DNA from 2 places in the Micromonospora sp. WMMA1923 genome. Region 2 is predicted to be linked to the other one. Evidence: predicted binding sites of a transcription regulator. Region 2 holds the regulator's gene; the other holds the start of a gene.
The links. The regulator HrcA, encoded in region 2, represses chaperone genes, less so after heat shock. The targets are predictions, from matches to a motif close to GGTTNGCACNCTCNNNNNGAGNGTGCNAACC.
Positions count from the first base shown of each region.

Region 1 (4,723 bases), 900 kb from region 2:
AGATCGCCCAGGGGCAGAAGGGGCCCCAGGCCGAGCGGGTACGGGTCGTCGCCTGACCGCCTCACTCCGACACCGCCCTCGGCCATCGGGGGCGGTGATTCCACCACACCGGTGATGCGGTTGTTGCGCGCGTTGTGGAGGATCATGAGCCGATCCAGCCGTCGTTGCTGAGGAGGCCCCATGACCGACCGATCGCGACCGGAGCACTTCGAGCCGGGGCGTGCCGCCGTGCCGGGGTCGCCGGGGCCGCAGTCGTCCGAGTCGCCGGACAGTTCGATTCCGCGGCCTCCGTTGGATCCGACTGCGGTCTGGCCGGGCTCGGACCCCTCCGCGCCCGACCCCGACCCGGGTGCGCCGGGCCGGTCCGGCTCGCGTCTGGATGCGCCGGGACAGGCCGGTGCGGACCCTGGCGGGCTGGATCGATCCGGTTCCGGGGCGGACGGTTCCGTCCCGGGCCCGCAGGGGTCGGGTCAGCCCGGCGCTGGTGCGCCGGCCGGGCCTGGAGCGGGCGCGTCGGGTCAGCCGGAGGCGGCAGCGTCGGGCCAGGCCGGGGCAGGGGCGGCAGGCCCGGGTCAGGCCGGGTCGAGGACTGGTGGGCCGGGCCAGCTCGGTCCGGGGGCGATGGCGCACGGACCGTCGGGGGCGGGGCAGTCCAGTCCGGAGCCGCCCGTACCGGGCCCCCCGGCCCACGTGGTCCCGCCGGCCGGGGGCTACCCACCCGGTACGCCGCCCGGTGCCGGTTCCCCCGCCGGCCAACCACCGTACGGGGGCAACCCGCCAGCACACCCCGGCCAGCCGTATCCCGGGCAGCAACACCCCGGCCAGCCGTACCCGGGTCAGTCCCACCCCGGGCAGTCCCACCCCGGGCAGTCCCACCCCGGGCAGTCCCACCCCGGGCAGTCCCACCCCGGGCAGTCCCACCCCGGGCAGTCCTACCCCGGGCAGGCGTACCCGGGGCACCCTTACCCGGGTCAGTCGTATCCCGGGCACCCTTACCCGGGTCAGCCGTATCCCGGGCAGCCCTATCCGGGTCAGCCGTACCCGGGTCAGCCCTACCCCGGGCAGGCCTATGCCGGGCCCGGGCAGCCCGGTGGGTGGGACCCGCGGGATCTGCTTGTCAACCCGCCCGGCGCGGGCCTGGGCGGCTGGTTCTCCCGGTGCGTCGGCGCGGTACGCCGGGGCTGGCCGGTGTTGCTGCCCCTGACGCTGCTCACCCAGGTGCTGCCGACGTTGATCATCTCGGTGGTGACGCTGCTGCTCGACCCGACGTTCGGGATCGAGGAGCCGGCGCCCGGTGCGTTGCCGGTGCTGCCCGACGGGTTCACCCGGGACATGGTGGTCTTCGGCATCACCCTGCTGGCCGCCACCGTGCTGGTGGGTCTGGTGCAGAGCATCGGCTGGGCGGCCGGTAGCTGGGTGATCGCCCGGCAGGCGGCCGGCGAACCGGTGGACTTCGCCACGGCCCTGCGCTACGGCCTGCGCCGGGCGTTGGGGCTGTGGGGCTGGACCCTGGTGCTGGGTCTGCTGATCCTGGTGGGAGTCTGCTTCTGCATTCTGCCCGGGATCTATCTGGCCGCCGCGTTGAGCCTGGCCGGGCCGGTCTACCTGTTCGAGCGGAGCAACCCGATCGGGCGGTCCTTCCGGATGTTCCACGACCGGTTCGGCATGATGCTCGGGCGGGTGGCACTGCTGGGGGCCGTGGTCTTCGGCATCGCCGTGCTTCTCGACCTGCTGGAGTCGGTGGGCATGCTGCCGTTCGGGGACGACCCGATGACCTCCCCGCAGCTGACCGTGGGCGCGATCGTGGTGGTCTCCCTTTCCGCGCTGCTGAGTCTGCCGGCCCACCTCATCCAGTTGGTCGGGCTGGTGGTGACCTACGCCGAGCAACGGATCCACGAGGCGCCGGTGAACAGCGCCCGACTGGCAGCCGAACTCGGCTGACCAGGAGCGGAATCCGCGCAGGTCAAGCGCCTGAAGTCCGGCTGGGCGAGGGCCCGGATCCGGTCTGATCGGCGGCATCGTGCTTGCACTCGGCAGGGGAGAGTGCTAAACAAGTCATTGGCACTCGCGTACGGTGAGTGCCAATGGTCGGGGCGGTAGGGCCACGGTCGTACGCCGTTGGAGACGGTACGCGGCACATGGCCGGTCGTCGCGGGCTATCCGGCCCGGCCGAAGGATGTCGCTGTCACTCGACGGCGACGTCCCAAGGTGCGTACACCAGGCGGCCCATCCGGGACTCACACTCGGGTGGCCCGTGAGTGTCCAGGAGGACAACGCCGTATGGCCAAGATGATCGCGTTCGACGAAGAGGCGCGCCGCGGCCTCGAGCGGGGCATGAACCAGCTCGCCGACGCCGTGAAGGTGACGCTCGGCCCGAAGGGCCGCAACGTCGTGCTCGAGAAGAAGTGGGGTGCCCCCACCATCACCAACGATGGTGTGAGCATCGCCAAGGAGATCGAGCTCGAGGACCCGTACGAGAAGATCGGCGCTGAGCTGGTCAAGGAGGTCGCCAAGAAGACCGACGACGTGGCCGGCGACGGCACGACGACGGCGACCGTCCTGGCCCAGGCCCTGGTCCGTGAGGGCCTGCGCAACGTGGCCGCCGGCGCCAACCCGATGGCCCTGAAGCGGGGCATCGAGGCCGCGGTCTCCAGCGTCTCGGAGGAGCTGTCCAAGCTCGCCAAGGACGTCGAGACCAAGGAGCAGATCGCCTCCACCGCCTCCATCTCCGCTGGTGACAGCAGCGTCGGCGAGATCATCGCCGAGGCGATGGACAAGGTCGGCAAGGAAGGCGTCATCACCGTCGAGGAGAGCAACACCTTCGGGCTTGAGCTTGAGCTCACCGAGGGCATGCGCTTCGACAAGGGCTACATCTCGGCCTACTTCATGACCGACCCGGAGCGTATGGAGGCCGTCTTCGACGACCCGTACATCCTGATCGCGAACAGCAAGATCTCGTCGGTGAAGGACCTGCTCCCGATCCTGGAGAAGGTCATGCAGTCGGGCAAGCCGCTGCTGATCATCGCCGAGGACCTGGAGGGCGAGGCCCTGGCCACCCTGGTGGTCAACAAGGTCCGGGGCACCTTCAAGTCGGTCGCCGTCAAGGCGCCGGGCTTCGGTGACCGCCGCAAGGCCATGCTGACCGACATCGCCATCCTCACCGGTGGCCAGGTCATCAGCGAGGAGGTCGGCCTCAAGCTCGACGCCGCCGGCATCGAGATGCTGGGCCGCGCCCGCAAGGTCGTGGTGACCAAGGACGAGACCACCATCGTCGACGGTGCCGGTGACGCCGACCAGATCCAGGGCCGGGTGAACCAGATCCGGGCCGAGATCGACAAGAGCGACTCGGACTACGACCGGGAGAAGCTGCAGGAGCGGCTGGCCAAGCTGGCCGGTGGCGTTGCGGTGATCAAGGTCGGCGCGGCCACCGAGGTCGAGCTGAAGGAGCGCAAGCACCGCATCGAGGACGCCGTTCGCAACGCGAAGGCCGCCGTCGAGGAGGGCATCGTCCCGGGTGGTGGCGTCGCGCTGGTGCAGGCCGGCAAGACCGCCTTCGACAAGCTGGACCTGGCCGGTGACGAGGCGACCGGTGCGCAGATCGTCAAGATCGCGCTGGACGCCCCGCTGCGGCAGATCGCCGTGAACGCCGGTCTGGAGGGTGGCGTGGTCGTCGAGCGCGTCCGCAACCTGGACGCCGGGCACGGCCTCAACGCCGCCAGCGGCGAGTACGTCGACCTGCTGGCCGCGGGCATCATCGACCCGGCCAAGGTGACCCGGTCGGCGCTGCAGAACGCCTCGTCGATCGCGGCGCTCTTCCTCACCACCGAGGCCGTCGTGGCGGACAAGCCGGAGAAGAACCCGGCCGCCCCGGCTGCTCCGGGTGGCGGGGAGATGGACTTCTGAGTCCAGCTCCACGAACGCCGGAAGGGGCGGGCCGCGTCAGCGGCCCGCCCCTTCCGCTGTCCAGCCCCCACACCGTCGCCCGCAGCCGGGCAGCCCCAGCCCGGGCCAGCCCGCAGCCGGGCAGCCCAGCCCGGGCCAGCCCGCAGCCGGGCAGCCCAGCCCGGGCCAGCCGCACAGCTCAGCCGGGTCAGCCCCGGGCGGCCTGGACGGCGGCGTAGGCGTCGATCACGCCGGCACCGGCGCGGTCCGCACCCGGGCACCCGCCGGCCGGTTGGTCGGGGTCGGGCCGGGCCGGGGTCGCGGTGTCCCGCAGCAGCTGCCGGGTCCGGTCGACGTCGCCGACCAGGTCCGGGTTGGCCGACCACATCAGCGCCACCACGCCGGCCACCTGCGGGGTGGCCATCGAGGTGCCGTCCAGGGTGGCGTATCCGCCGCCGGGCATCGCGGAGAGCACCCCCGCGCCGGGCGCGACCAGGTCAGGCTTGGCCGCGCCGCCGGCCGCCGGCCCCCGGCTGGAGAAGATCGTCACCTGCCGCTGCCGGTCCACCGCACCGACGGTCAACACATCCGGGTACGTCGCCGGCGGGTCCTCGATCGAGCCACAGGACGGGCCGGTGTTGCCGGCGGCGGCCACCACGAAGATGCCCGCCGCCTCCAGCGCGGCGGTGGCCGGCCGGAGCAGCCCCGGGTCACAGCCCTCGATCGGCGGACATCCCCACGAGTTGGTGAGCACGTCCGGGGCGCGTGCGGGGCGACCGTCGCGGAACGGGTCCCCGCCTACCGGGAACGGGGCCAGCATGAACTGGAGGCAGTCCAGGTA
Region 1 is NZ_JBMHLZ010000001.1:5,151,351-5,156,073, reverse strand. Features, by position in the region: gene ACN28G_RS23370 (cold-shock protein) at 1-56, shown strand, start outside; gene ACN28G_RS23365 (hypothetical protein) at 1,189-1,941, shown strand; gene groL (chaperonin GroEL) at 2,281-3,903, shown strand; gene ACN28G_RS23355 (S8 family serine peptidase) at 4,091-4,723, opposite strand, start outside.
Region 1: the regulator HrcA is predicted to act here: its motif matches at 2,057-2,087, upstream of groL (chaperonin GroEL).

Region 2 (4,723 bases):
TTCTGCGCCAGTCGGTGTGGTTACTGCGACTTCAACACGTACACCGCCGCCGAGCTGGGGGGCGGGGCGAGCCGGGAGAGCTACGCCGACACCGTGCTGGCCGAGTTGGCCTTGGCCGCCCGGGTGCTCGGCGACCGCCCGCCGCCCCGGGTGGAGACGGTCTTCGTCGGCGGTGGCACCCCGACCCTGCTGCCCGCCGACGACCTGGCCCGGATCCTGGACGCGATCGACCGCACCTGGGGGTTGGCCGCCGACGCCGAGGTGAGCACCGAGGCGAACCCGGAGTCGGTCACCCCCGCGTCGCTGAAGACCCTGCGGGCGGCCGGGTACACCCGGATCTCGCTCGGCATGCAGTCGGCCGCGCCGGGGGTGCTGGCCGTGCTGGAGCGCGGGCACCGCGCCGGCCGGGCCACCGCCGCCGCACTGGAGGCCCGCGACGCCGGTTTCGACCACGTCAACCTGGACCTGATCTACGGTACGCCGGGGGAGCGCGCCGAGGACTTCGCCGCCAGCCTGGACCAGGTCGTCGCGGCGGGGGTGGACCACGTCAGCGCGTACGCCCTGATCGTCGAGGACGGCACCCGGCTGGCCGCCCGGATGCGGCGGGGCGAGCTGCCGTACCCCTCCGACGACGTGGCGGCGGACCGTTACCTGGCCGCCGAGGCCGCCCTCGACGCGGCCGGTTTCTCCTGGTACGAGGTCTCCAACTGGGCCCGGACGCCGGCCGCCCGGTGCCGGCACAACCTGCTGTACTGGACCGGCGGCGACTGGTGGGGCCTGGGCCCGGGGGCGCACAGCCACGTCGGCGGGGTGCGCTGGTGGAACGTCAAACACCCCACCGCGTACGCGGCCCGGCTGGCCCGGGGGCACTCACCGGGCCAGGCCCGGGAGGTGCTCACCGCCACCGAGGCGCACATGGAGGACGTGATGCTCCGGCTCCGGCTGGCCGACGGGCTGCCCCTGTCGGTGCTCGACGAGCCGGGGCGGGCCGGCGCCGAGCGGGCCCGGACGGCCGGCCTGCTCGACGGGGCACGGTACGCCGACGGTCGGGCGGTGCTCACCCTGCGTGGCCGCCTGCTCGCCGACGCCGTGGTCCGCGACCTACTGCCCTGAGCACACCCGGCGGTCCGGCCGCGGTGAACCCGCCCGGCCTACTTGATGAAGCGGGACGTCATCGGGTAGCGGTAGAGGACGCCCTCGCCGGCCTTGACCCCGGCGACGATGCCGAAGATCAGCGGCACCAGCGCGACCAGCATCGGCACGAAGAACAGCACCCCGCAGGTGACGAAGGCCAGTACGAAGCTGAGCGCGAGCGCGATCACCCAGGTCAGCTGGAAGTTCAGCGCGGCCACGGCGTGTGCCCGGACGGCCGGCGACTGCCCCTTGGCCGAGTACGCGATCAGTGGGGCGACCCAACCGAGCAGCCCACCGCCGACGACCACCCCGAGCGCCCCGCCGAAGTGGGCGATGAGCGCCCAGTTCTTCTCCTCGGAGCTGGGGTAGCCGGCCGGTGGCCCACCGTAGCCGCCGCCGGTCGGGTACCCGACGCCCGGCGGGGGATTCCCACCCGGTGGGGGATAGTTGCCCGGCGGAGGGTTGCCGCCGGGCGGCGGGTAGCCCCCGGTGCCCGGGAACGGTGGCGGGTAGCCACCGGAGGTGGGCTGCTCCGGCGGGGGGTATCCACCGGGTGGGGGGTAGTCGCCCGGCCCTGACGTCCCGGACAGTGGAGCGGTGGGTGGTTCGTAGCCGAAGGGGTCGGCGGGGGGATGCATCGGGGTGGTCGGATCGGACCGCTGAGGGTCGGGGTCGCCCGATCCCGGTGGGCGAGGTGGTTCAGTCATGAAGCTCACGGTAGGCGCAGCCGGCAAGGCGGCACCGGAGCGACACAGGTGACGGGGCGCACCGGGCTCCGGCGCGGTACCGATCATCGCGTCGCCGCGGGCACCCGACGTAGACTGGCACTCGCTACAGTCGAGTGCCAGGAGGTGCGGCCGGCCCGCACCCGACGGCGCGGCCGCGCGGCCCGCGAGCCGGGTCGACGCGCGACAGGAGGTGGGAGCATGGGTCTCGACGACCGCAAACTCGCCGTGCTGCGCGCGATCGTCGAGGACTACGTAGCCACCCAGGAGCCGGTCGGCAGTCGGGCCCTGGTCGAGCGGCACCAGCTCGGTGTCTCCCCGGCGACCGTCCGCAACGACATGGCGGTGCTGGAGGAGGAGGGCTACATCCGGCAGCCGCACACCAGCGCCGGCCGGGTGCCCACCGACCGCGGCTACCGGCTCTTCGTCGACCGGCTGTCCCGGGTCAAGCCGCTCAGCCCCGCCGAACGACGGGCCATCGAGCGGTTCCTGCTCGGCGCGGTCGACCTCGACGACGTGGTGCACCGCACGGTGCGGCTGCTGGCCCAGCTCACCCGCCAGGTGGCCGTGGTGCAGTACCCGAGCCTCGCCCGTTCCTCGGTCCGCCATTTGGAGCTGGTGCCGATCTCCACCACCCGGCTGATGCTGGTCATGATCGCCGACACCGGCCGGGTCGAGCAGCGGCTGGTCGAGCTGCCCGCGCCGATCCCCGCCGACGACGTCACCGACCTGCGTCGCCTGCTCAACGAGAAGCTCGGCGGTACCCGGCTCTCCGAGACCCCGCCGCTGGTGCAGGCGCTGGTCGAGGAGGCCTCGCCGCAGCTGCGCCCGGCCATGACCACGCTCTCCACCGTGCTGCTGGAGACGCTTGTCGAGCGGCACGAGGAGCGGCTGGCGCTGGCCGGCACCGCCAACCTGACCCGGGGCGGCCTGCTCGACTTCCAGGGGTCGCTACGGCCGATCCTGGAGGCGCTGGAGGAGGAGGTCGTCCTGCTCAAGCTGATCGGCGAGGCCGAGCCGAGCACCACCCGGGTGCTGATCGGCGACGAGAACGAGGTCGACAACCTGCGCGCCGCCTCGGTGGTCAGCACCGGCTACGGGCCGGGCACGACCATCGTTGGTGGGTTGGGGGTGCTGGGGCCGACCCGGATGGACTACCCCGGCACCATCGCCACGGTCCGGGCCGTGGCACGCTACGTGGGCGAGCTGCTGGCCCAGAACTGACCAGTCGGGCCGACGATCGGCGCAGAGCGAGACGAAACATGAGGACACGGGACGCAGTGGCCAGGGACTACTACGGCATTCTCGGGGTTGACCGGGAAGCCTCCGATGACGAGATCAAGCGCGCCTACCGCAAGTTGGCGCGGCGGTTCCACCCGGACGTGAATCCGGACCCGGAGGCCCAGGAGAAGTTCAAGGACATCAACGCCGCGTACGAGGTCCTGTCGGACGACCGGAAACGGCAGATCGTCGACCTGGGCGGCGACCCGCTGGCACCCGGCGGCGGCGCGGGTGGCCCGGGCGGGCCCGGCGCCGGCCCGTTCGCCGGCTTCCAGGACATCATGGACGCGTTCTTCGGCGGGGCCGCCGGTGGCGCCCGGGGTCCGCGCCCGCGGACCCGACCCGGCGCGGACGCCATCCTGCGCTTGGAACTCGACCTGCAGGAGACCGCCTTCGGCGTCGAGGCGCCGATCAACGTCGACACGGCCGTGCTCTGCACCACCTGCTCCGGCGCGGGCACCGCCGCCGGCACCCACCTGGCCACCTGCGAGACGTGCGGTGGCCGGGGCGAGGTGCAGTCGGTGCAACGCACCTTCCTCGGCCAGGTGGTCTCCGCCCGCCCCTGCACGGTCTGCCAGGGCTACGGCACCACGATCCCGCACCCCTGCCCGACCTGCGCCGGCGACGGACGGGTCCGCACCCGCCGCTCGCTGACCGTCAAGATCCCGGCCGGGGTCGAGGACGGCATGCGGATCCGGCTGGCCCAGCAGGGCGAGGTCGGCCCGGGTGGCGGCACCCCCGGAGACCTCTACGTCGAGATCCACGAGCGGCCGCACGACGTCTACTCCCGCAAGGGCGACGACCTGCACTGCCGGGTCACGGTGCCGATGACCGCCGCCGCCCTGGGCACCCGGCTGACCATCAAGACCCTGGACAGCGAGGAGACCGTCGACGTCAAGGCCGGCACCCAGCCGGGCAGCACCCTGCGGCTGCGCGCCCGTGGGGTGCCACACCTGCGCGGCACCGGCCGGGGCGACCTCTACGTCCACCTCGACGTGCGGACGCCCACCAAGCTCGACGCCGACCAGGAGCGGATGCTGCGCGACTTCGCCAAGACCCGAGGCGAGGAGGTCGCCGAGCTGACCAAGCAGGGTGGCTTCTTCTCCCGGATGCGGGACGCCTTCAACGGGCACGCCTGAGTGTCCGCGCCGCTCTTCCTGGTCGACGCCCTGCCCACCGGTGACACCCTGACCCTCGACGGGCCGGAGGGCCACCACGCCGCCACCGTGCAACGCCTGCGGGCCGGCCAGGAACTGCTGCTCGCCGACGGCCGGGGCGGCACCGCCGACGCCGTGGTCACCACCGTCGGCCGGGGCAGCCTCACCGCCGATATCACCTCCCGGGGGTACGTCGACGCGCCGGTACCCCGCCTCGTGGTGGTGCAGGGCATCGCCAAGGGCGACCGGGGTGAACTGGCCGTGCAGGCGATGACCGAGGTCGGGGTGGACGAGATCGTGCCCTGGGCGGCGTCCCGCTCGGTGGTGCAGTGGCGGGGTGAACGGGGCGTACGGGCCCGGCAGAAGTGGGCGGCGACCGCCCGGGAGGCCGCCAAACAGGCCCGCCGGGCCTGGCTGCCGGTGGTG
Region 2 is NZ_JBMHLZ010000001.1:4,253,257-4,257,979, reverse strand. Features, by position in the region: gene hemW (radical SAM family heme chaperone HemW) at 1-1,113, shown strand, start outside; gene ACN28G_RS19140 (DUF4870 domain-containing protein) at 1,152-1,841, opposite strand; gene hrcA (heat-inducible transcriptional repressor HrcA) at 2,061-3,083, shown strand; gene dnaJ (molecular chaperone DnaJ) at 3,140-4,279, shown strand; gene ACN28G_RS19125 (16S rRNA (uracil(1498)-N(3))-methyltransferase) at 4,280-4,723, shown strand, end outside.